DNA from 4 places in the Kaistia geumhonensis genome. Region 4 is predicted to be linked to each of the others. Evidence: predicted binding sites of a transcription regulator. Region 4 holds the regulator's gene; each other region holds the start of a gene.
What was found. The regulator LexA, encoded in region 4, represses DNA repair genes until DNA is damaged. The targets are predictions, from matches to a motif close to TGTTCNNNNTGTGTTCNG.
Positions count from the first base shown of each region.

Region 1 (7,451 bases), 910 kb from region 4:
CGGCATGGCCATCTCGTCGGCGACGAGATCCTCGTCACGACGGCACAACTGATCCGCAGCCAGTTGCGGCCGATCGACCGGGTCGGCCGCTGGGGCGGCGAGGAATTCCTGGTCATCCTCGACAATGTCACGATGACCAATGCGCTGCGCTTCGCCGACCGGGTCCGCCATCTCGTGACGATTTCCGCTCATCCCGTAGCCGGCTCGATCACCATCAGCGCCGGCATCGCGCTGTGTTCGCCGGGAGAAGCGGTGGCGGAGACGTTCCGCTCTGCCGACGCCGCCCTCTATGCGGCGAAGAGCGGCGGACGCAACCGCGTCTCCGATCGCGCCTGACCGCCTATTCGGCCGCTTCGGCCTTGCGCCGCTTGCGCGCCGCCTTGGCCTTGTCGAGCACCGGCTTCAGGAAGCGGCCGGTATAGGAACCGGGCACCTTCGCGATCTCCTCCGGCGTTCCGATGGCGACGATCTCGCCGCCGCCGTCGCCGCCCTCCGGGCCGAGATCGATGATCCAGTCGGCCGTCTTGATGACCTCGAGATTGTGCTCGATCACCACGACGGTGTTGCCCTGGTCGACCAGGCTGTGCAGCACTTCCATCAGCTTGGCGACGTCGTGGAAATGGAGGCCGGTCGTCGGCTCGTCGAGGATGTAGAGCGTCTTGCCGGTCGCGCGCCGGGACAGCTCCTTGGCGAGCTTCACGCGCTGCGCCTCGCCGCCCGAAAGTGTTGTCGCTTGTTGACCAACTTTGACATAACCGAGTCCAACCTCGTCCAATGTCTCCATTTTGTCGCGGATTGCCGGCACGGCCTGGAAGAACTCGCGGGCCTCCTCGACCGTCATGTCGAGCACGTCGGCGATCGACTTGGCCTTGAATTTCACGTCGAGAGTCTCGCGGCTGTAGCGCTTGCCCTTGCAGACCTCGCAGGTGACGTAGACGTCGGGCAGGAAGTGCATCTCGATCTTGATGACGCCGTCGCCCTGGCAGGCTTCGCAGCGCCCGCCCTTGACGTTGAACGAGAAGCGGCCCGGCCCGTAACCCCGCGCCTTCGCCTCCGGAAGTCCCGAGAACCACTCGCGAATCGGCGTGAAGGCCCCGGTATAGGTGGCGGGGTTGGACCGCGGCGTCCGGCCGATCGGCGACTGGTCGATGTCGATGATCTTGTCGATGAACTCGAGTCCCTCGATACGGTCATGCTCGGCGGGGTGGAGATGCGCGCCGTTGAGATGCCGTGCCACCGCGGCATAGAGCGTATCGATGAGGAAGGTCGACTTGCCGCCGCCCGAGACGCCGGTGATGCAGGTGAAGGTACCGAGCGGGATATCGGCCGAGACGTTCTTCAGATTGTTGCCGCGCGCCCCGACGACGCGGATGCGCCGGTCCTTCCTGATCGGACGGCGCTTCTCCGGAACCTCGACGCTGAGTTCGCCTGAAAGATATCGACCCGTCAGCGAGGCCGGATCGGCCATGATCTCCGCCGGCGTTCCCTGCGCCACGATCTGCCCGCCATGGACGCCCGCCGCCGGTCCGACATCGACCACATAGTCGGCCGTCATGATGGCGTCCTCGTCATGCTCGACGACGAGGACGGTGTTGCCGATGTCGCGCAGGTGCCGCAGCGTCTCCAGCAGCCGCTCGTTGTCGCGCTGGTGCAGGCCGATCGAGGGTTCGTCCAGCACGTAGAGGACGCCCGTCAGGCCCGAGCCGATCTGCGAAGCGAGACGGATGCGCTGGCTCTCGCCGCCCGACAGCGTGCCCGAATTGCGCGACATCATCAGATAGTCGAGGCCAACATCGATGAGGAATGAGAGGCGCTCGCGGATTTCCTTGAGGATGCGGACCGCGATCTCGTTCTGCTTGTCGTTGAGCTCTGCCGGCAGCGCCTCGAACCAGGCGGCCGCCTTGCGGATCGACAGCTCGGAGACCTCGGCGATGTTGCGCCCGGCGATCTTCACCGCCAGCGCCTCCGGCTTCAGCCGAGCGCCGCCGCAGGCCTTGCATGGCGTCGATCCCTGGTAACGCTCGATCTCCTCGCGCGCCCAGTTCGATTCGGTCTCGCGCCAGCGCCGCTCCAGATTGGTGACGACGCCCTCGAAGCTCTTCCTGGTGCGATAGGCGCGGGTGCCGTCATTGTAGACGAACTCGATCTCCGTCTTGCCGGTGCCGTGCAGGATGGCGTTTTTCGCAGCCTCGGGAATTTCGTCCCAGGGGTCGGTCATCGCGAAGCCATAGTGCCGCGCGATCGCCTCCAGCGTCTGCTGGTAATAGGGCGAGGACGACTTAGCCCAGGGGGCAACCGCGCCCTGCTTCAGCGACACCGAGCCGTCCGGCACCACCAGATCGGGATCGATCTTCTTCTCAGAGCCGAGCCCGTCGCATTCCGGGCAGGCGCCGAAGGGATTGTTGAACGAGAACAGCCGCGGCTCGATTTCGGCGATGGTGAAGCCGGAGACCGGACAGGCGAACTTCTCCGAAAAGGTGATGCGGCGCGCTTCGCCCTTTTCGTCGGTTTCGTCGGCGAACTCGGCCAGCGCGATGCCGTCGGCAAGTTCCAGTGCCGTCTGGAAGCTGTCGGCGAGCCGCGCCGCGATGTCGCCGCGCACGACGATGCGGTCGACGACGACGTCGATGTCGTGCTTGAGCTTCTTGTCGAGGCTCGGCGCCTCCGCGATCTCGAAGAAGACGCCGTCGAGCTTGACGCGCTGGAAACCCTTCTTCTGGAGCTCTGCCAGTTCCTTTTTGTACTCGCCCTTGCGGCCGCGGATCATCGGCGCCAGCAGGTAGAGGCGCGTCCCTTCGGGCAGCGCCAGCACGCGGTCGACCATCTGGCTGACCGTCTGGCTCTCGATGGGCAGTCCGGTCGCCGGCGAATAGGCGATGCCGACCCGCGCGAAGAGCAGGCGCATATAGTCGTAAATCTCGGTGACGGTGCCGACCGTCGAGCGCGGATTCTTCGACGTCGTCTTCTGCTCGATCGAGATCGCCGGCGACAGGCCGTCGATCTGGTCGACGTCCGGCTTCTGCATCATCTCGAGGAACTGCCGGGCATAAGCCGAGAGGCTCTCGACATAGCGGCGCTGGCCCTCGGCATAGATCGTGTCGAAGGCGAGCGAGGACTTGCCGGAGCCGGAGAGCCCGGTCAACACCACCAGCTTGTCGCGCGGCAGGTCGACATCGACATTCTTGAGATTGTGCTCGCGGGCGCCGCGAACCGAGATGAACTTGCCGGTGCTTCCGCCCGACGAAGCCTTGTCAGCGTGTGATGCCATATCCTGTCGGTCCATCGGGGAAGGCGGCGAAAGCCGAACTGCAAATCTAGGCGTTGTGCGGCGCGAGACAAGACGGCACCGGCGCGCAGGCCCGCCGGTGCGCGCCGCGACTCGCCTCTAGCGGAGCGGAGCCGATCTTGCCAGCGCCAACGCGATTGTCTAGAACAAATAAGGAACGGGAGTCTTGTCCGACGCAGAGGCGCGCTGTGGACAAGCAGCGAAGGCGGGCGAAAGCGGCGGCGATTTTGTCTAGGCTGCGGCAGGAATGGCGGCGCCCGCGCTTCGGTGCGGGCGGCTGCCCAAGAGGAAAGGAAAGCGCATGGCCGGTAGCGTCAACAAGGTGATCCTGGTCGGCAATCTCGGGCGCGACCCGGAAGTGCGCCGCTCGCAATCGGGCGACCCGATCGTCAATCTCAACATCGCCACCTCCGAGACCTGGCGCGACCGTCAAAGCGGTGAGCGCAAGGAGCGGACCGAGTGGCACCGCGTGGTGATCTTCAACGAGAACCTCGCCAAGATCGCCGAGCAGTATCTGAAGAAGGGCTCGAAGGTCTATGTCGAGGGCCAATTGCAGACCCGCAAGTGGCAGGACCAGTCGGGCGCCGAGCGCTATTCGACCGAGGTGGTGCTGCAGCGCTTCCGCGGCGAGCTGACGCTGCTCGACGGCCGGTCGGGTCCGTCCGAAGGCGGCGGTGACTACGAGAGCGGTGGCAGCGATTTCGGCCGTTCCAGCCCGCTCGAAGCCCCGCGCGGCGGTGGCGCCGCCCGCCAGCCGGCCGCGACCAGCTCCTACGCGGCCGATCTCGACGACGACATCCCGTTCTAGGATCGGGTCGAAGGGGAGGCGGGCCCATGCCCGTCCTGCCGGACGTTCTGGCGCCGGGTCTCGACATCGTTTTCTGCGGGACGGGCGCCGGAGCGTGGTCGGCGCGGGTCGGCGCCTATTACGCCAAGCCGGGCAACAAGTTCTGGCCGACGCTTCATGCCGTCGGCCTGACGCCGCATGTGCTGGCGCCGCTCGCCTATCGCGAGGTGCTTCGCTACGGCATCGGGCTCACCGACGTGGCCAAGGAGCATATAGGTCAGGACGACGCGATCGATCTTTCGCGCGTCGACGCCGCGGCGCTGCACGAGAAGATCGCCCGCTGCGCGCCGCGCCGCATCGCCTTCACGTCGAAACGCGCCGCGAGCCTCGCGCTCGGCCGGCCGACAGCGCGCATTCCCTATGGCGAGACCGGCGATCGGATCGGTCCGGCCATCGTGCATGTCATGACCTCGCCGTCGGGTGCCGCCGGGTCCTACTGGTCGCTTGGCCCATGGCAGGATCTGGCTGCGGCGCGAGCTGCCGATCGGTCGCCGCGTGTTGAAGTCGCGCCATTCGACCGGTAGATCAGGGCGGGACCGAGACGACTGGCGGGAGGCGGCATGAACCAGGCGCACAGCGCGCTGCAGGCGACGTTCGGAAGGGCGGTCGCCGCCTATCAGGCCGGGCGTCTGCAGGAGGCGGAGCAGCAGTGCCGGCTGGTCGTCGCGGCCATGCCCAAGCTGTTCGACGCCCGCTTCCTGATGGGACTCGTGCAGGCAGGGCAGGGCGCCCATCGCCCGGCGATCGAGAGCTTCGACCGGGCGCTCGCGATCCGGCCGGGCATTCCCGACGTCCTCGCTGCGAAGGCGGGGTCGCAGCATGCACTCGGTCGGTTGGCCGACGCGCTGAAGACTTATGAAACCGCGCTGACGGCTGCCCCTGCCAGCGCCGAGCTCGCCTATAACCGGGCGACCGTTCTCGAGGCGCTCGGACGCCATGATGATGCGATGGCAGGGTATGGGGATGCCCTCGCGAAGCGAGCGGACTTCGTGGAGGCGCTCAACAACCGCGGTGTGCTGCTGCAGGCGTTGGGCCAGACAGACGCCGCCCTCGCGGATTATGATCGGGCGCTCTTGGCGCGTCCGGCGCATGTGCCGGTGCTGCACAACCGGGCCCGCCTGCTGCGGGATCTCGGCCGCACCGATGAAGCGCTGAGAACCATCGAGCGCGCGCTCGCCGCCGCGCCGGGCCGGCCCGACCTGCTCAACAGCCGCGGCCTGATCCTGCTGGCCGGCGGCCGGGTCGACGAGGCGCTGGCCAGCTTCGAGCGCGGTCTCGCGACGGCGCCGTCCGACGGGGCGCTCCTGTCCAACAAGGCGAAGGCGCTGCTGCGGCTCGGACGGGCTGCCGAGGCGCTTGCGGCGATCGAGACCGCTCCGGCGGCACGGCGGGCCGAACCAGATTTCGCGGCGCTCGAAGGCAGCGCGCTCTACGAATTGCAGCGCTATGAGGACGCGGTCGCCGCCTGCGACCGAGGCCTCGGCGGCCGGCGGGACCATGCCGGGCTGCTGACCGACCGAGCCAATGCGCTGCGTGAATGCGGGCGTTTCGACGAGGCCCTCGCGGACTACGACCGGGCGCTGGCGATCGAGCCCGGTCGCCCCGCCGCCGTCTATGGCCGCGCGACGCTGATGCTCTTCCGCGGCCGCCACGCCGAAGGCTGGCCGGGCTTCGAGGAGCGGCGGATCACGCCGGTCTGGCGGCCGCGCGAGGCGGGGACGCCGGAGTGGGAGGGAGGACCGCTCGCGGGCCGGCGCCTGCTGCTGCACGCCGAGCAGGGGCTCGGTGACACGATCCAGTTCGTGCGCTTCGCCGCTCTCCTCGCAGAACGGGGAGAGGACGTGGTCGTCGAGGTGCCGGAAAGCCTGCACGGGCTCGTCGCCGGCATGGGCGACTTGAAGGTGGTCGCCCGGCAGGAGGTGCCGCCGCCGCATGACGTGCACGCCTCTCTTATGAGCCTGCCGCATCTGCTCGGTCTCGGCGAAGATCTCCTTGCCGGCCGCGTGCCTTATTTCGCGGCCGATCCGGCGCGCGTCGCCTCATGGCGCGCCCGCCTGCCGAATGGGCCTTTCCGCATCGGCATTGCCTGGCAGGGCAATCCGAACGCTGCCGTGGACCGCCTGCGCTCGGTGCCGCTCGCCGCCTTCGCGCCGCTCGCCGCGCTGCCGGGCGTGGAACTCGTCAGCCTGCAGAAAGGCGCGGGCACGGAGCAGCTTTCGTCTCTCCCCGAGGGCATGAAGGTCACGATCCTGCCGGAAGACTTTGCCTCCGGGCCCGATTCCTTCATGGATACGGCGGCAGTCCTGGCCAATCTCGATCTCGTCGTCTCGATCGATTCTGCGGTCGCGCATCTCGCCGGTGCACTGGGCCGACCGCTGATCGTCGCGCTGAAACAGGTGCCGGAATGGCGCTGGGGGCCGAGCGCCGAAGCGTCGCCCTGGTATCCTTCGGCGCGGCTGATGCGTCAGGCGAAGCGTGGTGACTGGGACGAGCTCTTCGGCCGCATCGCCGCTGCCGTTGCTGCCCTCAAGGATGGGAGATGACGTCGATGAACGCCACCGTCGACAGCCTCTATCGATACCCCGTGAAGGGGTTCTCGCCTGGGCCGCTGGCGGGAGCGCGCCTGGCCCGCCACGCGACGATCCCCGGGGACCGCGTCTATGCGATCGAGAACGGCCCCTCCGGCTTCGACCCGTCCGCTCCGGCCTACCAGCCAAAGACCAAGTTCCTCTGCCTGATGAAGAATGCGCGGCTGGCAAAGCTGCGCACAACACTCGATCCCGAGACGCATGACTGGCACGTCGAGGGTGATCGGGCGGCGACCTTTCGCCTGTCGACCGAGGAAGGACGACGGGCGGCGGAAGCGTATCTCACCGACTTCATGGGCGAGGAGGTGCGCGGTCCCCTCAAGGTGTTGGCCGCGCCGGGGCACAGCTTCTCCGATGTCGGCAAGCCGCTCGTGTCGATCATCAATCTCGCCACGGTCGCGGCGCTCGGGCTCGCACTCGGCCGCAGCGTCGATCCGCTGCGCTTTCGCGCCAATGTCTACGTGACCGGCCTGCCCCCTTTCGTGGAACTGGATTGGGTCGGGCGGCGCGCGGCGCTCGGCACGGCGGAGATCGCCATCGTCAAGCGCACCCGCCGCTGCGTCGCCACCAATGTCGATCCGGCGACCGCCGAGCGGGACATGGAGATCCCGGCGAACCTGCTTCGGCTCTACGATCACATGGATTGTGGCGTTTACGCCGAGGTCCGCGCGGGCGGAATTCTGAACGTGGGCGATCCGCTGATCCTGTCCTGAGGGGAGAGTCTCGCATG
Region 1 covers NZ_JAUSWJ010000001.1:1,122,317-1,129,767, reverse strand. Annotated here, with positions in the region: gene QO015_RS05325 (GGDEF domain-containing protein) at 1-336, shown strand, start outside; gene uvrA (excinuclease ABC subunit UvrA) at 341-3,268, opposite strand; gene QO015_RS05315 (single-stranded DNA-binding protein) at 3,588-4,094, shown strand; gene QO015_RS05310 (mismatch-specific DNA-glycosylase) at 4,121-4,657, shown strand; gene QO015_RS05305 (tetratricopeptide repeat protein) at 4,694-6,676, shown strand; gene QO015_RS05300 (MOSC domain-containing protein) at 6,673-7,434, shown strand; gene QO015_RS05295 (DUF2306 domain-containing protein) at 7,449-7,451, shown strand, end outside.
Region 1: uvrA (excinuclease ABC subunit UvrA) is a predicted target of LexA. The motif match lies at 3,429-3,446, and genes of this name have one in related genera.

Region 2 (7,451 bases), 4.2 Mb from region 4:
GACCACGATCACGATCGGCACGACCATCAGGTCCTGAAGGATCAGCACACCGAGCGCGGTGCGTCCGACCGGCGTGCCGAGCCGGCGCCGCTCGGCGAGGGACTGGGTGACGATGGCGGTCGACGACAGCGCGAAGGCCATGCCGAAGACGAGCGAATCGTCGAACTCGAAGCCGGCCAGCGCCGCGGCGGCGTAGATGGCGGCCGTGGCGAGCGCGACCTGCAGCCCGCCCGCGCCCAGCATCAGCCGCCCGATCGAGCCGAGCCGTGCAAAGGAAAGCTCGAGGCCGATCGTGAACAAAAGGAACAGGATGCCGAGATCGCCGAATGCCTGCAGCTGGCCGACATTGGTGATCGTCGCATAGCCGAACAGCGAGCTCAGCGGCACCAGATGGCCGAAGCCGCCCGGCCCGACGATGATGCCGGCGATCAGGAAGCCCAGCACCACGCCGAGCTTCAGATGCTGGAAGAGCGGAACGACGATGCCGGCCGCGACCAGAAACACGAGGAGCTGGCGGCCGTCGGCGACATGCTCCATGGCCTTCGCTCCCGCGCGGGCGGCGTCAGCCCGCCAGCCGCGCCTCGATCGCGCCGAGCGCCTCGCCGGCCTTCGCGCCGTCCGGTCCGCCGGCCTGGGCCATGTCGGGGCGCCCGCCGCCGCCCTTGCCGCCGAGGTGCTCGGCGCCGATCCGCACGAGATCGACCGCGCTGAAGCGGGCCGTCAGATCGTCGCTGACGCCGACGACGATCGCCGCCTTGCCGTCCTCGGCGACGCCGACAAAGGCGACGACGCCGGAGCCGACCGACTTCTTCGCCTCGTCCACCAGGCCCTTGAGCTCCTTCGGCGCGATGCCCTCGACGACGCGGCCGAGATAGCTGAGATCGCCGACCGCGCGCACGCCATCGCCAGCCGCCTGGCCGCCGCCCCCGAGCGCCAGCTTGCGCTTCGCGTCCGCGAGTTCCCGCTCCAGCCGCCGCCGTTCCTCGACCAGAGCCGCGACGCGGTCCGCAGCTTCCTCGGGACGAACCTTGAGCGCGCTGGCGACCTGCTTCAGGCGCCGGTCCTGCAGTTCGAGATGCTCGCGCGCCGCCTTGCCGGTCAGCGCCTCGACGCGCCGGACGCCCGCCGCGACCGCGCCCTCGCCGAGAATGGTGACGAGACCGATCTCGCCCGTGCGGCCGACATGCGTGCCGCCGCAGAGCTCGACGGAATAGGTCTTGCCCTCGCGCTCGCCCATCGAGACGACCCGCACCTCGTCGCCATATTTCTCGCCGAAGAGAGCCATGGCGCCGGAGCCGATCGCCTCCTCGCGGTCCATCAGCCGCGTCGTCACCGGCGCATCCTGCAGGACGACCTCGTTGGCGATCTCCTCGATGGCAGCGAGTTCCTCGGCCTCGATCGGCTTCGGATGGCTGAAGTCGAAACGCAGGCGCTCCGGCGCGACAAGCGAGCCCTTCTGCGCCACATGCTCGCCAAGCACATTACGCAGCGCCGCATGCAGGAGATGGGTGGCGGAATGGTTGGAGCGGATCGAGCCGCGACGGGCATGATCGACGCTGAGGCGCGCCGAATCGCCGGTCCGGACGACGCCGCTCTCGACCACGCCCTGATGCACGAACAGCCCGTCGCCACGCTTCTGCGTGTCGTCGACGCGGATCACGGCGCCGCCCTCGGTCTCGATGCGGCCGGCATCGCCCACCTGGCCGCCCGACTCGCCATAGAACGGCGTCTGGTTGACGACGACCTGCACGCTCTCGCCGGCCTTCGCCTCGGCGATCTCGGCGCCGTCGCGCACGAGCGCGATGAGCTTGCCCTCCGACGCCTCGGCCGAATAGCCAAGGAACTCGGTCGCGCCGAGCCTGTCGCGCAGCGTCAGCCAGATCGTCTCGGCGGCGGTGTCGCCGGAGCCGGCCCAGCTCGCGCGCGCCTCGGCCTTCTGGCGCTCCATCGCGGTCGCGAATCCGGCCGTGTCGACGCCGATATTGCGGGCGCGCAGCGCCTCCTGCGTCAAGTCGAGCGGGAAGCCATAGGTATCGTAGAGGCGGAAGGCGGTCTCTCCGTCGAGCGTCGCGCCGGCGACGAGGCCGGTGGTCGCCTCATCGAGCAGTCCGAGGCCGCGCGCCAGGGTGCGGCGGAAGCGGATCTCCTCGAGCCGCAGCGTCTCGGAGATCAGCGCCTCGGCGCGGATCAGCTCGGGATAGGCGCGGCCCATCTCCCGCACGAGCGCCGGCACGAGGCGCCACAGCAGCGGATCCACGGCGCCGAGAAGATGCGCATGGCGCATCGCACGGCGCATGATCCGGCGCAGCACATAGCCGCGGCCCTCGTTGGAGGGCAGCACGCCGTCGGCGATCAGGAAGCTCGAGGCCCGCAGATGATCGGCGATGATGCGGTGGCTGGCGAGATGCGGGCCCTCGGCCGGAACCCCTGTGGCCTCCACCGACGCGCGGATCAGGGCGCGGAAGAGATCGATGTCGTAGTTGTTGTGCACGCCCTGCAGGACGGTCGCCATGCGCTCGAGGCCCATGCCGGTGTCGATCGAGGGCTTCGGCAGCGGCACGCGGTTGCCCGGCGCGATCTGCTCGAACTGCATGAAGACGAGATTCCAGATCTCGATGAAGCGGTCGCCATCCTCGTCCGCGCTGCCGGGCGGGCCGCCGGGGATCGACTCGCCATGATCGTAGAAGATCTCCGAGCACGGCCCGCAGGGGCCGGTGTCGCCCATCTGCCAGAAATTGTCGGAAGTGGCGATCCGGATGATCTTCTCGTCCGGCAGGCCGGCGATACGCTTCCACAGCGAGAAGGCCTCGTCGTCCTCGTGATAGACGGTGACGAGCAGCTTCTCCTTCGGCAGGCCGAATTCGCGCGTGATCAGCGTCCAGGCCAGCTCGATCGCGCGCTCCTTGAAATAGTCGCCGAACGAGAAGTTGCCGAGCATCTCGAAGAAGGTGTGATGCCGCGCCGTGTAGCCGACATTGTCGAGGTCGTTGTGCTTGCCGCCGGCGCGCACGCATTTCTGCGAAGTGGTGGCGCGCGGCCAGGGCGCCGTCGACCGGCCGGTGAAATAGTCCTTGAACTGGACCATGCCGGCATTGGTGAACATCAGCGTCGGATCGTTCTTCGGAACGAGCGAGCTCGACGCGACGACCTCATGCCCGTTCTTCTGGTAGAAGCCGAGAAAGGCCGACCGGATGTCGTTGACGCTGCTCATGAACGGACCCGCCTGGAAAGACATGCGCGGCCCGTCGGGGCCGCGCGAAGGAAAACGTGCCGGCGTTTTTAGCGGCCGGCCGCTGGCCTGTCCAGAAAAGGCCGGCAACGCGACCGACGGCCGCGCCGTCCGCAGCCGCGGGCTCTCTCAGTGACTGCGACCGTCATAGGGGTGGACGGTGACGGCGGAGAGGTCGATGCCGTCGATGCAGCGGACATTGACCGCCACCATGTCGCCGCCGTCCGGCGTCTTGCCGCGCGCGAAGGCTTCGATGCCGCAGCGCGGACAGAAGAGATGATGGATGACATGCTGGTTGAACTGATAGTCCGTCAGCAACGCCTCGCCGGCCGTGACGGTGAAGGCCGACGCGGGGAGGAAGGCGAGCCAGTGCCCGCGCTTCTGGCAGATCGAGCAGTTGCACGAGATCGCGGAGGAGAAATCCCCCGTCGCCTCGAAACGCACCGCGCCGCAATGGCAGCCGCCTTCGACCCGTCCCGCGTCCGCCATTTCCCGCTCCCCTTCCCGCCTCAGGCTTCCAGTGCCTCGTCGCCGTCATCCTCGCCCGCCGCGTCCTTCGAGAGAAGGGCCTCGGCGAGAAGACCGGCATTCTGACGGATGGCGAGCTCGACCTTCTGCGCGATCTCGGGATTGTCGCGCATGAACATCTTGGCGTTCTCGCGGCCCTGACCGAGGCGCTGGCTGTCATAGGAGAACCAGGCGCCGGACTTCTCGACGATGCCGGCCTTCACGCCGAGATCGATGAGTTCGCCCGTCTTGGAGACGCCCTCGCCATACATGATGTCGAACTCGACCTGCTTGAAAGGCGGGGCAAGCTTGTTCTTGACCACCTTGACGCGGGTCTGGTTGCCGACGACCTCGTCGCGGTCCTTGATCGCGCCGATGCGGCGGATGTCGAGACGCACCGAGGCATAGAACTTCAGCGCATTGCCGCCCGTCGTCGTCTCGGGATTGCCGAACATGACGCCGATCTTCATGCGGATCTGGTTGATGAAGATCACCATGGTCTTCGACTTCGAGATCGAGGCCGTGAGCTTCCTGAGCGCCTGGCTCATGAGGCGGGCCTGCAGGCCGGGCAGGCTCTCGCCCATCTCGCCCTCGATTTCGGCGCGCGGCGTCAGCGCGGCAACCGAATCGATGACCAGCACGTCGATGGCGCCGGAGCGCACCAGCGTGTCGGCGATCTCCAGAGCCTGCTCGCCGGTATCGGGCTGCGAGATCAGCAAGTCGTCGAGATTGACGCCGAGCTTGCGTGCATAGACCGGATCGAGCGCATGCTCCGCGTCGACGAAGGCACAGATGCCGCCGGCCTTCTGCGCCTCGGCGACAGTGTGCAGGGCGAGCGTCGTCTTGCCCGAGGATTCCGGCCCGTAGATCTCGACGATGCGGCCGCGCGGCAGCCCGCCGATCCCGAGCGCGATGTCGAGCCCGAGCGACCCGGTCGAGACGGTGCCGATCTCGACCACCTTCTCGTTCTTCCCGAGACGCATGATCGAGCCCTTGCCGAAGGCGCGCTCGATCTGGCTCAGCGCGGCATCAAGCGCTTTCGACTTGTCCATGGTGGCCCCTTCGACGAGACGGAGAGAAGTTTGCGACATGTGAGATGAGCCCTTATTCCATACTGTCCGGAGTCGATCAAACTGAGAACATTGTACACGTTTTGTTCTCATCCGCAAGCTGTATCCCCGCGCGGATTCGAGCATGGGTGAGTCCTCGGCGGCGCCGGCGCAGCCTTTCGCGCAGGGTCCGGCTGTGCTGCACTGCAACCGAATCGGCCGTAACGAAGGAGACCGGCGCATGCCCCAGACCGCCCTTCCCCGCCCACGCGCGGAGCGCTCGCGAAAGACCGCGGAAAGCCGCCGCGGTCGTCCGGCTTCTGCGGCCCTCGCGCTGGTCGCCGCCGCTTTCGCGCTGGCCGCCTGCCAGGCGCCGACCAACCAGCAGATCGGCGGCGTGACCGGCTCCGCCGTCGGCGCGATGGTCGGCAACCAGTTCGGCTCCGGCGCCGGCCGCGTCGGCGCCACGGTGCTCGGTGCCGGTGTCGGCGGCCTCGTCGGCAGCCAGATCGGCCGCAGCCTCGACGAGAGTGCCAGGCGCCGCGCCGAGGCCGCCGAGGCGCAGGCCCTCGCCAGCCCCGGCATGGGCGCCGGCATTCCCGTCTCGTGGGAGTCGGGATCGAGCCACGGCACGGTCATTCCCGGCCCGGTGCGGGTGGTGGACGGCCGCGAATGTCGCCCTTATACGCATCGCATCGTGGTCGACGGCCGCGGCGAGCAGTTGCGTGGCACCGCATGCCGGATGCCCGACGGCAGCTGGCGCAGCGTGACCTGACCTTCTCACTCGCTCTGGACGGAACACGCGATGGCGCTCTTCGACCGCATCCGCCTCTCTCCCGAAGTCGCCGCGGCCGCCGCGGCCGGCCACCCCCTCGTGGCGCTGGAGACGACGATCGTCACGCATGGCATGCCCTGGCCGGAGAATGTCGCCACCGCGCTCGGCGTGGAGGAGGTCGTGCGCGCCGCCGGCGCCGTGCCGGCGACGATCGCGATCATCGACGGCGAGATCCGCGTCGGACTCTCGGCCGACGAGCTGGAGGCGCTGGCCAAGATGACCGGCGTCATGAAGCTCTCGCGCGCCGATCTCGCCTTCGCACTCGCCACACGCCGTCCCGGCGCCACCACGGTCGCCGCGACGATGATCGCGGCGCATCTCGCCGGTATCCGCATCTTCGCGACCGGCGGCATCGGCGGCGTGCATCGCGGCGCGGAGACGAGCTTCGACGTGTCGGCCGATCTCTACGAGCTGGCCGAAACGCCGGTGACCGTGGTTTCGGCCGGCGCGAAGGCGTTGCTCGACATCCCCAAGACACTCGAGGTGCTGGAGACACTCGGCGTTCCGGTGGTGACGTTGGGGCAGGATGCCCTGCCCGCCTTCTGGTCCCGCGACAGCGGTCTTCCCTCTCCGCTACGCCTCGACGATGCCGCCTCCATCGCGACCTTCATGGCAACGCGCGAGGAACTCGGCCTCAAGGGCGGCATGCTGATCGCCAATCCCGTCCCGGAGGCCGACGAGATTCCCGCCGCGGAGATGCGCGTCCATATCGAGCAGGCGACAGAGGATGCCGCGCGGGCCGGGATCCGCGCGAAGGCGGTCACGCCCTTCGTGCTCGGCCGCATGCTGGAACTGACGGGCGGCCGCAGCCTCGCGACCAATATCGCGCTCGTGCGCAACAATGCCCGTCTCGCCGCAGAGATCGCCGTCGCGCTTCAGGCGAACGACGGGTGAACCGCATGCAGGACATGGCCGACCGCGGCATTGTCGAGCGCTGACGCGCCGCCCGCATAGAGGCGGCCGAGATCCGGACCGGCGAGATTGGCGGCGACCGAGAATCCGAACGCCGCGAGCTTCTTCTCGATCTCGTCCGGGCGGAAATAGCTGACGATCGGTTCGCCGAGCGCCGCGGCGCGGCCGGCGAGCGTCAGGAAGGCGAGACGCTGCAGCATGCCGACCCTGTCGGGCGGCTCCGCATAGTCGAAGACGAGTTCGGCACCGCCCCGCCGTGCCGCGATCACGCCGAGCGTGGAGGCGATTGCCGCGTCGTCCAGATAGGGAACCACTCCGAGCCAGGTGAAGAAGGCGGGGGCCGCGGTGTCGAGCCCGGCGGCCGCAAGCTTCTCGTCGAGCCGATCGGTTGAGAAGTCGACCGCGACATAGCGGACGCTCGGCGGGACGGCGATTTGCGTCTGCTGCAGCCGCTGCCGCTTCCAGGCCTGTGTCGCCGGATGGTCGACCTCGTAGACGAGCACGCCCCTGTCGGCGAAGGGATTGCGATAGGCGAAGGTGTCGAGCCCCGCGCCGAGCACGACGACGTGGCGCACGCCGGAATCGACGGCGGCGGCGATCCGGTCCTCGGCGAAGCGGGCGCGCGCGGCGATGAAGGCACGGAGGGCTGCGCCCCCGGCGGAATCGGCGCGGCTGATCTCGTCGCGCGCCACGGCGGAACCGCGGTCACCGCCGACGATCGTCAGCGCCAGCGGATCGTCGAAGATCACCGGCTTGTCCAGCAACTGATGCGCCGCCCGCCGCACTGCAGCTCGGTAGGCCGTCGCGCTCGGCTTGCCCTCGATCAAGACCTCATGCTCCCTGTCCCCTAGCCGACAGACGATGCTGGCCATGCGGCCCGGATGCAAGGGGCATGAGCGGTCGATGCCCGGGCGCGTGT
Region 2 covers NZ_JAUSWJ010000001.1:4,442,486-4,449,936, reverse strand. Annotated here, with positions in the region: gene QO015_RS21090 (cation:proton antiporter domain-containing protein) at 1-537, opposite strand, end outside; gene alaS (alanine--tRNA ligase) at 563-3,211, opposite strand; gene QO015_RS21080 (GFA family protein) at 3,359-3,718, opposite strand; gene recA (recombinase RecA) at 3,739-4,827, opposite strand; gene QO015_RS21070 (RT0821/Lpp0805 family surface protein) at 5,027-5,560, shown strand; gene QO015_RS21065 (pseudouridine-5'-phosphate glycosidase) at 5,591-6,514, shown strand; gene QO015_RS21060 (class I SAM-dependent methyltransferase) at 6,496-7,359, opposite strand.
Region 2: recA (recombinase RecA) is a predicted target of LexA. The motif match lies at 4,880-4,897, and genes of this name have one in related genera.

Region 3 (7,451 bases), 2.0 Mb from region 4:
ATGTGGTCGGTGCGCTCGACCAGGACGTGATCGTCGAGACGACGATCGACTCCCATCTCGAAGATGCCGCGGCGCGCGCCGTGACAGAGACTCTCGACAAGAACGGCAAGAAATACGGCGTCAGCCAGGGCGCGCTTGTCGCGATCGACGGCACCGGCGCTGTCCGCGCCATGGTCGGCGGCCGCGATTACGAGAAGAGCCAGTTCAACCGCGCGGTCGAGGCGAAGCGCCAGCCGGGCTCCGCCTTCAAGCCCTTCGTCTACCTGACGGCGCTCGAATTCGGTCTGACGCCGGAGACGGTGCGCATCGACGAGCCGACCCGGATCGGCAAATGGGAGCCGAAGAACTACGAGAAGACCTATCGCGGCCCGGTGACCCTGCAGACGGCGCTGGCTCTCTCGATCAACACCGTGGCGGTCCAGCTGGCCAACGAGGTCGGCCCGGCCGGCGTCGTCGCGACGGCACACCGGCTCGGCATCAAGTCCGACCTCCAGCCCAACCCTTCGATTGCGCTCGGCACGTCAGAGGTGAACCTGCTCGAGCTGACCGACTCCTACGTGCCCTTCGCCAATGGCGGCTACGCGGTGGCGCCCTATGTCATCGCCAGCGTGAAGGCGGTCGATGGCAAGGTCCTCTACCAGCGTCCGCATGCCGACGCGGTGCAGGTCATCGACCCGACCTATGTCGGCATGATGAACTCGATGCTGTCCGACACGCTGGCGCGCGGCACCGGCCGCAAGGCGGCGATCGCCGGCTGGCCGGCCGCCGGCAAGACCGGGACCACCAACGATTCCCGCGATGCCTGGTTCGTCGGCTACACCGCCAATCTCACGGCCGGCGTCTGGCTCGGCAATGACGATTTCAAGCCCACCAAGCGCATGACCGGCGGTTCGCTGCCTGCCGAGATCTGGAACCGCTTCATGATCGAGGCGCATCAGGGCGTCGCGGTGGCCAATCTTCCGGGCGACTACACGTTCCGCGATCCCGCGAGGTTCCAGGCCGACGCAGCGCCGCCGCAGACGGTGGGCGGCGAATCGAACGGCGCGCTGGAGGACGCCGGTCCGCCGCCGCCCGGCGGCCTCGTCGATCCGGCAGGCGATCTCACCGGCAGCACCCGGCCGTCCGACTATGCCGCGGTCACGGATCCCGAGCGCGGGGCGGCGTCGCTTCCGCCGCCCGAGGCCGATCCCGGCTATGCCGCCAACGGCTATCCGCCGAGCGCGCGCGAGACCTATGGCGGCGAGGACTATGGCCAGGGCTACGACCCGGGTCCCGTGCCGCCCGCGGCGGTCGGCCAGTCGGACTCGCCCCCGCCCGGCACCGTCATCCATCGCGAGCCCGGATTCCTCGGGCGGCTGTTCGGCGGCTGAGCGCGACTTTACGGGATGCCCTTTCCTGCGGCATGACTGCTGCCGGATGACGGGCGGCGGAAACAGCGGGAACGGCGGGTGGCCGAGAAGAAGAGCCTCTACAGCGAGTTGTCGGTCGCGTCCGACGCAGGCGCGAGCGAGATCGACAAGGCCTATCGGCGACGGGCGCGCCAGGCGCATCCCGATGTCGGCGGCAATGCCGAGGCTTTCCACCGCCTCGCCCATGCCTATGCCGTCCTGTCCGATCCCGAGCGGCGTTCCGCCTACGACGCGGCGGGCTACGAGGGCGAGATCGACGCCGCGGCGCTCTCGGGCCGCGCCATGGACCATATCCACGAACTCGTCGCCTCGGTTCTCGACAGCGACATCCCGTTCGAGAGCGTCGATCTCGTGGCCGCCATCCGCGATACGCTGGTCAAGCAGCGCACCGAGATCGCCGGTGCCGTTCGGCGCATGGAGACGCAGGCCCGCCGCGCCGAGGCGATGGCCCACCGCTTTCGAAGGACGAAGGGCGACAATTTCATCCGCGCGACGCTGGAGCGCCGCGCCGGCGAGGCGCGGCAGAACGCCGAGAAGACACGCTACGAGGAAGTCGTCTTCGCGAGGGCTATCGTGCTCCTCGCCGATTACAGCTTCGAGCATCAGCCGGAAGAGCAGCCCGATCCCGCCCGCCGGGCCGTTGCCGCTCGCGGATGATCCGACCGGTCAGGCGAAACGGCCGCGGATGAAGTCGCGCTCGATGGCGAGATGGCCGAGTTCGTCCGGGTCGGGCCCGTCATAGATCAGCGTGTAGGGGCCGTGGAATCCGGCCTCCGTCGCGGCATCGAGGCAGGCGCCGTAGTCGGCATCGTCGAGCGCGCCCGAAGAAAAGTCGCCCTTGGCATGGCAGCAGACCGCGCGCGGGAAGATCGCGCGCAGATCGGCATATTTGGTCGGCCCGTCCCAGTTGCCGAAATCGCCATTGAGGCCGACGGGACCGTCGATCTGCCGGAAGAGCGCGTCGACATCGGCCGGAGTCGCGAGGAGATCGAACCAGTTTTCCGTGACGATCTCGACGCCCCGCGAGGCACCGTGCCGGCCGAGGCGCGAGAGGCCGGCGGCGCTCAGAGCCAGTGCTTCCTGCGTCGGTTTCGACTTGCCGGCGATGACGCGCGCCTTCTCCGCGCCGAGGATCGCCGCCGTATCGATCCAGCGCTCGATCCAGGCGAGGTCGCGCTCGGCCGTCTCGGGATTGGAGATGTCGCCATATTCGATCAGCAGCGTCTGGAGCGTCACGCCGCTTGCCGCCAGCGCGGCGCTGAGTTCGCCGAGATAGGCCGGATTGCGGGTCCTGATGTGGAAGGAGCAGATCTCGACGCGGTCGATGCCGAGGGAGGCGACGGCCGCGGGGAATTCGAGCAGCGTCATCGAGCCCTTGCCCCATGTCTCCTCGGCTTTCGGCTCGACGTCATTGTCCGGCCGGTTGTACCAGGCGAGCCCCAGCGCGCGATGCAGGCTCCAGCTTGAAACGGCGAGCGGCGGTTGCTGCGGCATCGGCCTTCCTCCCTTGAAACGATTTCAGAGTCTAGAAGATGCCGTCTGTCGCGGCTACCCTCGCGCCCTCTGGAAATCTGGGAGCAAGGCAATGGCAAAGGTGGCGTTTCTCGGTCTTGGCGTCATGGGCTATCCGATGGCGCGCCATCTCGCGGCCAAGGGCCATGACGTGACCGTCTATAATCGGACCGCTGCGAAGGCGGAATCCTTCGTCACGGCCCATGGCGGACGGATGGCGGCGACGCCGGCGCTCGCGGCCGAAGGCCAGGAGATCGTCTTCTGCTGCGTCGGCAATGACGACGATCTGCGCGCCGTGACCATCGGCTCCGTAGGCGCGTTCGGCGCCATGGCGGCCGGGACCGTCTTCGTCGATCACACGACCGCTTCGGCCGATGTCGCGCGTGAGCTCGACGCGGCGGCGCGCGAGCGCGGCTTCGGCTTCGTCGACGCCCCCGTCTCGGGCGGGCAGGCCGGCGCCGAGAACGGCGTTCTGACAGTGATGTGCGGCGGCGATCAGGCGGATTTCGACAAGGCCGAGCCGGTCATCAGTGCCTATGCGAGGGCGTGCCGTCTGCTCGGCCCGTCCGGCGCCGGACAGCTCGCCAAGATGATGAACCAGATCTGCATCGCCGGCGTCGTGCAGGGCCTCGCCGAGGCGCTGCATTTCGGAAAGCGCGCCGGCCTGGATGTGGAGGCCGTGATCGAGGTGATCTCCAAGGGCGCCGCGCAGTCGTGGCAGATGGAGAACCGCTACAAGACGATGAATGCCGGCTCGTTCGACTTCGGCTTCGCGGTCGACTGGATGCGCAAGGATCTCGGCATCTGTCTCGACGAGGCGCGGCGGAACGGCGCGAAGCTGCCGGTGACGGCGCTGGTCGACCAGTTCTATGGCGATGTCCAGGCCATGGGCGGCAATCGCTGGGACACGTCGAGCCTCATCGCCCGCCTGGAGAAGTGAGGGGGGAGGTTCCAGCCTCACCAGCCGTCATGGCCGCGCTCGTCGTGGCCATCCGCGCCTTCATCGACGAGCCCAAAACAATCGTGCCCGGGCAGAGCCCGGGCACGACGGCATCATGATGTTCGAGCGCTTCCGCGCGCGAGTGCTCTTCTCACACGCGGGCGTATTTGTCTTCGAGGCGGACGATGTCGTCCTCGCCAAGATAGGAGCCGGTCTGGACCTCGATCAGCTCGAGCGGGATCTTGCCGGGATTGGCGACGCGGTGGATCGAGCCGATCGGCAGATAGGTCGATTCGTTCTCGTTCACCGTGTAGACCTTGTCGCCCAGCGTCACCTCGGCGGTACCCTTGACGATCACCCAGTGCTCGGCGCGGTGGTGATGCTTCTGCAGCGACAGGATCGCGCCGGGGTCGACGACGATCTTCTTCACATGGAAGCGCTCGCCGCGGCAGATCGTCTGGTAGGTGCCCCAGGGGCGGTGGATCTTGATGTGCTCGTTGGCCTCGTTGCGCTTCTCGGCCTTGAGGCCGGCGACGAGATGCTTCACGTCCTGGCTGCGGTCGGTCGGCATCACGAGAATGGCGTCGTCCGAGGCGATGACCGTGAAACCGTCGAGGCCGATGCCGGTGACGAGCGGGCCTTCGGAATGGACGAAGGCGTTGCGGCTGTCGAGCAGCGAGACCGGGCCGAAGGTGACATTGCCCTCTTCGCTCGGCGTGCCGAGTTCGCGCACCGCATCCCAGCTGCCGATGTCGGACCAGGCGAAGCGGCCTTCGACGACGGCGGCCTTGTCGGTGCGCTCGAGCACCGCGTAGTCGATCGACTTGGCCGGTGTCGCCAGGAAGGCGCCCTTGCCGAGCCGGATGAAGCCGAGGTCCTCGGTGGCGGTCGCAACCGCTTCGGCCGCCCCGGCGGCGATCTCGGGCTCGAACTTCTCCGCCTCGGCGATCATCAGCGCGGCGGGGAAGATGAAATTGCCGGAATTCCAGAGATAGCCCTCGGCGAGATAGCCCTCGGCCGTCTCGCGGTTCGGCTTCTCGACGAAACGCTCGACCTTGAACGAGCCGGGAACGCCGAGCGGCGCGCCGGGCCGGATATAGCCGTAGCTGGTGCGCGGCTCCGTCGGCGTGATGCCGAAGGTGACGATATAGCCTTCCTCGGCGACGGTGGCCGCCGTCAGGCAGGCGCTGCGGAAGGTCTTGGCGTCGGGCACGAGGTGATCGGCGGCGAGCGCCAGCACGAGGCAGTCGTCGCCATAGCGCTGCTGCGCGATGCGGGCGGCGACGATCATCGCAGCGGCGGAATCGCGACGGGCCGGCTCCAGAACGACGGTCGCCTCGACGCCGACTTCGGCCGCCTGGCGGCGCGCGAAGAAGCGGAAATCATCGCTGGTCACGACAATCGGGTCGGTCACGCCGCTGCTCTTCTCGGGCAGGCGCAGCAGCGTCTCCTGATAGAAGGTCTTCGGCGATCCGAGACCGAGGAACTGCTTTGGCAGGCTGTCGCGGGAGATGGGCCAAAGCCGGGTTCCCGAACCACCAGCGAGAATAACGGGAACGATCTTCGAACCGGTCATCAACGATCCTCTGGGCAAAGTGCGCTGCGGCATAACATGCTGCACTGCCGCGTGCCATGGTTCAATGGTGGCACGGCGCTCGTTTCCTTTCAACGGATGGCGCCGCCATTGCGAACAAAACGCGAATTGTGCTGCAATCGTAGCGCCCCGGCCGCGCCGATTCGACTAGAAGCTGAAGAGACATGAGCGCCGACCCCCTCGCGCGGCTGAATGACGACCAGCGCCGCGCCGCCGAGCACGGCATCACGGCCGGCAGCCAGGGGCCGCTGCTGATCGTCGCCGGCGCCGGGTCGGGCAAGACGAACACGCTCGCCCATCGCGTCGCGCATCTGATCCGCAACGGCGCCGATCCCGGCCGCATCCTGATGCTGACCTTCTCGCGCCGCGCCGCAACGGAAATGGCGCGTCGCGTGGAGCGGATCGCCGCGGCCAGCTTCGGCGAGCGCGCCGAGGCGCTGGCCGGCGCGCTGCTCTGGTCGGGAACCTTCCATGCCGTCGGCGCCCGGCTCCTGCGCGAATACGCATCCTGGATCGGCCTCGACCCGGCCTTCACCATCCACGACCGCGAGGATTCGGCCGACCTCATGAACCTCTCGCGGCACGAGCTCGGCTTCTCGAAGAAGGAGAGCCGCTTTCCGCAGAAAGGCACCTGCCTCGCCGTCTATTCGCGTGTCGTGAATGCCGAGATGCCGCTCGAGACGGCGCTGATCGAGGTCTTCCCGTGGTGCGCCATGTGGAAGGACGAACTGGCGGCGCTGTTCGCGGCCTATGTCGAGGCCAAGCAGCGGCAGAACGTGCTCGATTACGACGACCTGCTGCTCTATCTCGCCCACGCCATGGCGGAACCGGCGATCGCCGAGAGCGTCGCGTCGCGGTTCGACCATGTGCTGGTCGACGAGTTCCAGGACACCAACCGCCTGCAGGCCTCGATCCTCTATCGCCTGAAGCCGCGCGGCGACGGGCTCACCGTCGTCGGCGACGACGCGCAGTCGATCTACTCCTTCCGCGCCGCCGAGCTGCGCAACATCCTCGATTTTCCCAAGGCCTTTGATCCGCCGGCCACCATCGTGACGCTCGCGCGCAACTACCGCTCGACGGCGCCGATCCTCGCTGCGGCCAATGCCGTGATCGGGCTGGCGCAGGAGCGCTTTACCAAAGACCTCTGGACCGATCGCGCGGGTGGCGAGCCGCCGACGCTCGTTGCCGTCCGCGACGAGACGGACCAGGCGCGCTATGTCGTCGAGCGCGTCCTCGCTGCCCGCGAATACGGAACGGCGCTGAAGGCGCAGGCGGTGCTCTTCCGCGCCTCGCATCACAGCGGTCCGCTGGAGGTCGAACTGACCCGCCGCAACATCCCCTTCGTGAAGTTCGGCGGGCTCAAGTTCCTCGACGCGGCACATGTCAAGGATCTGCTGGCGCTGCTGCGCTTTGCCGAGAATCCGCGCGACCGCGTCGCCGCCTTCCGCGCCGTGCAGCTCGTCGAGGGCGTCGGCCCCGGCACGGCCGGCCGCCTTCTCGACGAACTGGCTGCCGTCGCCGATCCCGCGGCCGCGCTCGCCGCTTTTGCCCCGCCGGCCCGCGCCCGCGAGGACTGGACGGCCTTTGCGACCCTGATGGCGGCGCTCGCCACGCGCAGCATCGGCTGGCCCGGCGAGCTCGCCGCGCTCAGCGCCTGGTACGAGCCGCGGCTCGAGCGGCGATACGAGGATGCCGCCGTGCGGGCTCTCGATCTCGGCCAGCTCGCCGCCATCGCCGCCACCTTCCCGACGCGCGAGCGCTTCCTCACCGAACTGACGCTCGATCCGCCCGATGCGACCTCGGACGAGTCCGGCGTTCCGCTGCTCGACGAGGACTACCTGATCCTCTCCACCATCCATTCCGCCAAGGGCCAGGAGTGGAGCCAGGTCTTCCTGCTCAACGCGGTCGACGGTTGCATCCCTTCCGATCTCGGCACCGGCTCCTCCGCCGAGATCGAGGAGGAGCGGCGGCTGCTCTATGTTGCGATGACGCGCGC
Region 3 covers NZ_JAUSWJ010000001.1:2,206,404-2,213,854, reverse strand. Annotated here, with positions in the region: gene QO015_RS10500 (transglycosylase domain-containing protein) at 1-1,370, shown strand, start outside; gene QO015_RS10495 (DnaJ domain-containing protein) at 1,449-2,066, shown strand; gene QO015_RS10490 (sugar phosphate isomerase/epimerase family protein) at 2,076-2,903, opposite strand; gene QO015_RS10485 (NAD(P)-dependent oxidoreductase) at 2,995-3,861, shown strand; gene QO015_RS10480 (mannose-1-phosphate guanylyltransferase/mannose-6-phosphate isomerase) at 4,013-5,437, opposite strand; gene QO015_RS10475 (ATP-dependent helicase) at 5,620-7,451, shown strand, end outside.
Region 3: QO015_RS10475 (ATP-dependent helicase) is a predicted target of LexA. The motif match lies at 5,548-5,565, and genes of this name have one in related genera.

Region 4 (7,451 bases):
TCAACCATGTGTCTCTGACGGTGAACGACGGCGAGTTCGTCGCGCTGGTCGGGCCGTCGGGCTGCGGCAAGACGACGACGCTGAACCTCGTCGCCGGGCTGATCCCGGTGACATCGGGCGAGATCATGATCGGCGACCGCATCGTCAACGATCTCGATCCCAAGGATCGCGACATCGCGATGGTCTTCCAGAACTACGCGCTCTATCCGCAGAAATCCGTCTACAAGAACCTCGCCTTTCCCTTGCAGATGCGGAAGCTGTCGAAGGAGGAGATCGACCGCAAGGTGCGCGACGCGGCGCGCGTGCTCGACATGACGCATCTTCTGGAAAGGAAGCCGCGCGAGCTCTCAGGCGGCCAGCAGCAGCGCGTCGCGCTCGGCCGCGCTCTCGTCCGCGATCCGGCCGTGTTTCTCATGGACGAGCCGCTGTCCAATCTCGACGCCAAGCTTCGCGTGCAGATGCGCTCCGAGATCAAGCGTTTCCATCAGGATCTCAACGCCACCATCATCTATGTGACGCACGACCAGCTGGAAGCCGTGACCATGGCGGACCGGATGGCGGTCATGAATGGCGGCTTCCTGCAGCAATATGATGCGCCGGCCGAGGTGTTCGCCAACCCCGTCAACATGTTCGTCGCGAGCTTCGTCGGCAGCCCGGCGATGAGCCTCGTGCCGCTCGAGGCGTCGGGAGCGGGCGATTCGGCGGTGCTCACCAGCGCCGAAGGGTGGACGCTGCCGCTCTCGGCGGAAAACGCGCGCAAGGTAGAGAGGGCGACGAGCCGCAAGATCGTCCTCGGCGCGCGCCATTCCACGATCCGGCTGCACAAGTCGGCCACGCCGGGCGCGGTTCCCGCCAAGGTCTATACGGTGGAGCCGACCGGCGACATCACCTTCGTCCAGGCCTTCCTCTCCGGCTCGATCGTGAACATCAGCGTGCCCGCCAGCGTTCACGTCGCTCCCGACGAGATGATCTTCCTGGAGTTCGACCAGGGACGCATCCACCTTTTCGACGGCGAGACCGAGATGGCGCTGAAGGCGGCCTGAGCCGCGGCCCTCAGCGCCGGCGCAGCGACAGCGGCAGGCCGAGATCGTCGAAGAGGCCTGCCGTCTCGCCGACCCGTGCGCGCTCCCGCGTCAGGATCTCGAGCTTGGTCACCACCCCGCCCGGCGCGGAGAAGCCGCCCGTGCGGCCGCCAGCGGCGAGCACGCGGTGGCACGGCACGATGATCGGGAACGGGTTGCGCCCGAGGGCCACGCCGACGGCTCGCGCGGCGCCGGGCGCCCCGGCCCGCTCCGCCAGCGCGCCATAGGTGATCGTTTGTCCGGGGCCGACGGTGCGCAGCGCCTGATAGACCGCGACGGAGAACCGGTCGAGACCCGACATGTCGAGCGGCGCTTCTCGCAGATCCTCGCGCCCGCCCTCCAGCAGCGAGCGCATGCCCGCGGCGGCGGCGGCGACCGCGCCTGTCGGCTCGCCGGGCTCGGCCTCGGGGAACATGCGGCGCAGAAGCTGCAGCGTGGTCGCAGGATCGCGCTCCGGCAGCAGCGTCCTCCGAATTCCGTCCGCCCCCCAGACGATGGCGGAGCGGCCGAGCGGCGTATCGAAAAGGGCAAATCGGATTGTCATCGCGGCGATCCTAGCATGATCGGAAATTCTGGCGACCATTTGCGCCGCGAGAGGAGGCGGTTGCGTTTGGGCGGACGGCTCTTCATCATGGCGACGTTCCGGCAAATGCGTCTCAGGCGCGACGCCGGCGCAGGACCAACCGCGGGAGGGAACGGATGGTGCATGCGATCAGGGCTCCGGGCAGCGGCCTGGCACGCCGGCATCTGGGATTCTCGGCCATTCTCGCCGCGGCCGCGGCGCTCGCCGCCTGCACGTCGGAAAATGCCATCGAGAGCGCCGCGGTTCCCGCAGCGCCGGCCGTTCCGATGTTCACCTCCGACGAGCTGGTCGGCAAATGGGGCCTCGGCTCGTTCCGCAACGAGGCCGACCTCGCGCGGACGGCCAACGAGGCGCGCCGCTACTGCTCCAACCCCTATGTCATCACCAAGGGTCCGAATGGCGGCGTGATGATGTATCTCGCCGACCAGACGCAACCGTCGGAAGTGTTCGTGAAGAACGCCGGCGGCCGCATCTATATCGGACCGCCCGGCCCGCCCGGCACGGCCAAGGACCGGCAGGTGACGTCCTTCCAGAACGGCGTGCTTGTCGCTGCCTGGGTCGATCCGACGGTCACGGCGCGCTACGGCACGATGGTCTTCGTGCGCTGCGACGCACCGGCCGCTCCGCTCGCCCCGACCGCATCCGCCGCGCCGGCGGCCGGCTCGGCCTTGACCCTGCCGCCTGCCTCGGCGACCACGACCCGCTGAGCCGACACCGCATTCAGGCATCCACGAGGCACGCATGCGAAAGACGACACGACCCTCCTCGCCCGGATCGCTCGCCAGGACGCTGATCGCCGCCGTCATCGGCACGATCGCCGCGACCGCTGCGGCGCAATCGGCGACGACCGACGCCCGGGCTCCCCTGCAGATCGGCGACCAGCCCGGACTGGTGCCGACGCCGGAGCAGTCCCTGCTGCCGCCCGAATTCCGGATGCAGCCCGTCTATTTCCGTACGACGGAGAAGCCGGGCACCATCATCATCAACACCGACGAGCGGTTCCTCTATCTCGTCCAGGGCGACAACCGCGCGCTGCGCTACGGCGTCGGCGTCGGACGCGACGGGTTCCAGTGGTCTGGCCTGCTGAAGGTCTCGCGCAAGACCGAGTGGCCCGACTGGCGCCCGCCGCCGGAGATGATCAAGCGCCAGCCCTACCTGCCCCGCTTCATGGCCGGCGGCGAGGGCAACCCGATGGGCGCACGCGCACTCTATCTCGGCGACACCGTCTATCGCATCCACGGCACCAACCAGCCGCAGACCATCGGTCATGCGCTGTCGTCGGGCTGCTTCCGCATGGTGAATGCCGACGTGATGGATCTCTACGAGCGGGTGCCGGTCGGCACGAAAGTCGTCGTGCTGCAGCGCGCCAAGCTCTGATCAGCGGTTCGGAAGGGCGCGCGCCGCTGGTGCGCGCCTCTGGCCGGCGCGTCGCGCCCGCCGCAACAGTCAACGGCCCGCCGGCAAGGCGGCGCCGACAACGGGGAACCGACATGTCCATCCGATCCGCCCTGACCCTCTTCGCCTCGGCCGCGGCGCTCGCAGCCGGCATCTCCGCCGCCGGCGCCGCAACGCTCGACGACGTCAAGGCCCGTGGCACGCTCAATTGCGGCGTCAACACCGGCCTTCTCGGTTTCGGCCAGCAGGACGCGAGCGGCGCCTGGTCCGGATTCGACGTCGATTTCTGCAAGGCGGTCGCGGCCGCGATCTTTGGCGATCCCGCCAAGGTCACCTATGTGCCGCTCTCGGCGACCGACCGTTTCGAGGCGCTGAAGTCGGGGAAGATCGATCTTCTGTCGCGCAACTCGACATGGACGCTCGGCCGCGAGGCGGATCTGGACATCGCGTTCGCCGGAGTCACCTATTACGACGGCCAGGGCTTCATGGTGAAGCGCGCGAGCGGCAAGACGTCGGCGCTGGAACTCGACGGCGCGACGGTCTGCGTTCAGACCGGCACGACGACGGAGCCGAATTTCATCGACTTCTTCAACACCAACAACATGAAGTTCACCGCCGTGCCGGCGGCGAGTTCCGACGAGGCTCTCGAGGCCTACAAGGCCGGCAAATGCGACACGATCACCTCCGACGTGTCCCAGCTCTACGCCGAGAAGGCGAGCCTCCAGGATCCCGCCGACAGCATCATCCTGCCCGACGTGATCTCCAAGGAGCCGCTCGGCCCGGCGGTCCGCGAGGGCGATCCCGCATGGCGTCTCTTCATTCAGTGGGTGAACTTCGCCCTCATCAACGCTGAAGAGATTGGGCTTTCGTCGGACCGGATTGACGAGGCCAAGGCCTCGACGAAGCCCGAGGTGAAGCGGCTCGTCGGAACCGAGGGCGATTTCGGCACGAAGCTCGGCGTCCCGAACGACTGGGTCGTCGCCGTCGTCAAGGCCGTCGGAAATTACGGCGAGATCTACGAGCGCAATCTCGGCGTCAATTCGAAGCTCGGCATCCCGCGGGGCCTCAACCAGATCTGGAGCAAGGGCGGCATCCAGTATGCGCCGCCGATCCGCTGACGGCGGGCCAGGCGTATCGCCGCCCAATTCGGACGCGCGCTCTGTGCACTAACGCACGGTCCTTGCGGAACATCAGGGGAACGGATAGGTTGTTCGTGTTTTGTACCGGATGATTCTGGCGCGCGGACCCCGAAATGCTCACGAGAAAACAATATGAGCTTCTCCTCTTCATCCAGGAGCGTCTGAAGGAAGCGGGCGTTCCCCCGTCCTTCGACGAGATGAAGGACGCTCTCGATCTGAGGTCCAAGTCGGGCATCCATCGCCTGATCAAGGCGCTGGAGGAGCGCGGCTTCATCCGCCGCCTGCCCAACAGGGCACGAGCGCTGGAGGTTGTCCGCCTGCCGGAGGCTATGTCGCCCGGCCTTGCTCGCCCGAAGAAAGCCGGCTTCGCGCCGAGCGTCATCGAGGGCAGCCTCGGGCGCATGCGTGGCGTCGAGACGCCGGAAGCCGCCAACGATCCGGTCGTCGTGCCGGTCATGGGCCGCATCGCGGCCGGCGTGCCGATCTCCGCGATCCAGACCCAGAGCCACGCCATCACCGTGCCGCCGGAAATGCTGGGGCCGGGCGAGCATTTCGCGCTCGAAGTGCGCGGCGATTCGATGATCGAGGCCGGCATCCTCGACGGCGATACCGTGCTCATCCGCAAGACGGAGAACGCCGATAGCGGCGACATCATCGTCGCGCTGGTCGACGAGGAAGAGGCGACGCTGAAGCGGCTGCGGCGCCGTGGCGCGTCGGTCGCGCTCGAGGCGGCCAATCCCGCCTATGAGACCCGCATCTTCGGCCCCGACCGCGTCCGCATCCAGGGCCGCCTCGTCGGCCTCATGCGCCGGTACTAGGGCAGAGGGCAGAGCAGCCTTTCGATCGGCGATCCCGGCGCGCGTTGGCCGGGTCGCATCGCTGATCGCGCCGATCGGACGAGCGCGCCCGGCCGTTCGCAGCTGCCATCGGGCTCGGCATGCGCTTTCGTCGGGGCTTGCCCCGACGCCCTGCCCTTACCGGCAGTTCTTCGCCGCGACCTTGGTCGGGCTGAGATCGAGCTGCACCAGCTTTCCCTTGAGCGCGAAGTCGCCATAGTCGAGCTTCATGCGCCGCGTGATGCCGTTCTCGTAGATGATGAAAGACAGCTCGTAGGAGGGCTTCTGCTCGCCGTCCGATTTCTCGTCGGTGAAATAGCTGATCGTCACCGGCCAGGAGCGGATATTGGCGAGGCCGGCGCCCCGCGCCGTCGCCTCGTCGCCCAGATCGTCGGTGCCGGCATTCTCCGCGCCGATCACGGCCGAGGTCGCATAGGACTTCTTGCCCTGGTCCGAGCCGTCATAGAGGTCGATCTGCATGAAATGCTTGCCCGCGCGCGCCGCGTCGATGATCGCGGCGAGATGCTGGTTGGGGAAGCTGAAGTTCTGCGGGATCGTGAAATGCGCCGGCTTCGGCTTCGCGATGGTCACCTGCACGTCGCCGGCGCCGCGCGCGGCCGAACCCGAGCTATCCTCCGAGATCGTGCCGTCGACGAAGCTCTTGGTCGAGAAGTTGAAGGTCTTGCCGGCAACATCCTCGAAGGTCGTCGTCGCAACGTCGGTCAGCCGTGCATTGCCGTCCTCGTCGCTGATGCGCGTCACGAAGCGGAGCCGCGTCGTATAGCCGTCGCAGGCCGAGCCGGCGAAATCATAGACCATGCGTCCTTCGGCGTCGCTCACGGTGTCCGAGGAACTGTCTTGGTCGAGCGTCAGGTCGTAGACGGCGCGGTGGGCGACCATCGCGGTGACGCTGCCCGTCGCGGCGAGCGCCGTGCCGGCCGCGCCCGCGAGGGCCGCGAAAAGGGCGGCGGAGCAAAGGGTCCTGGCCGTCATGCGCTGAAGCACCGAAGCGGGCATCGTCTGGGGCACTCCTCCGTCGTCACCGCGACATCATCCCATTTCAATCTCGAAAGGCTGCAAAGTCCACGACGATTCGCGACGATGCCCGGGATGATGAACCGCTTATTGCCTTGCAGCACGGCCGAAATCGGGCGAAACCAGCGCGGTTCCCTTCTGATCCGTTCCTGCCGGAGTCCGTGCCCATGAGCGCCATCGAAGCCCGCCTCGCCTCGCTCGGCATCACGCTGCCGCAGCCGGCCGCGCCAGCCGCCAACTATGTTCCCTTCGTCGAAAGCCGGGGAATGCTCTACATCTCCGGCCAGATCCCGGTCGGCCCGAACGGTGTCGATTATGTCGGCAAGCTCGGCGAGGAGTTCGGCATCGAGGAAGGCCGGGCCGCGGCCAGGCTTTGCGCGATCAACATCCTGGCGCAGGCGCGCGCCGCCCTCGGCGATCTCGACCGCGTCGCGCGGATTGTGAAGCTCACCGGCTTCGTGAACGGCACGCCCGCCTTCACCGATCAGCCGAAGGTCGTCAACGGCGCGTCGGATTTCATGGTCGAGATCTTCGACGAGAAGGGCCGCCACGCCCGTTCGGCGGTCGGCGTCGGTGGCCTACCCTTCGGCGTCGCCGTCGAGGTGGAAGCGATCATCGAGATCGCCTGAGGACGCACCGTATGGCTCCCGCCTGGCTGACCGCGCGTCCGATCGCCCATCGCGGCTACCACGATGCCGCCGCAGGCCGCGTGGAGAACACGCTCTCGGCCGTCCGCGCGGCGGTGGAGCATCGCTTCGCGATCGAGGTCGACCTGCAGCTTTCGGCGGACGGCGCGGTGGTCGTCTTCCATGACGATACGGTCGACCGGGTCCTCGAGGGGACCGGCCGTGTCGACGGCTTCAGTCTTTCGGCCCTCAAGTCGCTCGATTTCCGCAGCGGCAGCGACCGCGTGCCGACGCTCGGCGAACTGCTCGCGACGGTCGCCGGCGCGGTACCGCTGGTGCTGGAGCTGAAGAGCGATTTCTCGGGCAACCGGAAGCTGGAAGAGGCGGCGGCGCCGATCCTCGCCGGCTATGACGGTCCCGTGGTGGTCATGTCCTTCGATCCCGACTCCATGGCCGCCATGCAGCGGCTCACGCCGCAGATCCCGCGCGGCATCGTCGCCGACCGCTACACCGATCTGAACGACTGGGGCTTCCTGCCGGCGACGAAGCGGCGGCGGCTGCGGCACGTCCTCGATGTGCCGCGGGTCGGCGCCGCCTTCGTCTCCTACGACATCCACGGCCTGCCGACCCTCGCGACTTCGGTGCTGCGGGCCATCGGACGACCGCTGATCACCTGGACCATCCGCACGCCGGCCGACCGCGAGAAGGCGCGCCGGGTCGCCGATCAGATCACCTTCGAGGGCTTCGATCCCGAC
Region 4 covers NZ_JAUSWJ010000001.1:210,892-218,342, reverse strand. Annotated here, with positions in the region: gene QO015_RS01025 (ABC transporter ATP-binding protein) at 1-1,043, shown strand, start outside; gene QO015_RS01020 (methylated-DNA--[protein]-cysteine S-methyltransferase) at 1,054-1,626, opposite strand; gene QO015_RS01015 (hypothetical protein) at 1,782-2,372, shown strand; gene QO015_RS01010 (L,D-transpeptidase) at 2,407-3,042, shown strand; gene QO015_RS01005 (amino acid ABC transporter substrate-binding protein) at 3,156-4,178, shown strand; gene lexA (transcriptional repressor LexA) at 4,313-5,017, shown strand; gene QO015_RS00995 (cell envelope integrity EipB family protein) at 5,174-6,028, opposite strand; gene QO015_RS00990 (RidA family protein) at 6,238-6,699, shown strand; gene QO015_RS00985 (glycerophosphodiester phosphodiesterase family protein) at 6,711-7,451, shown strand, end outside.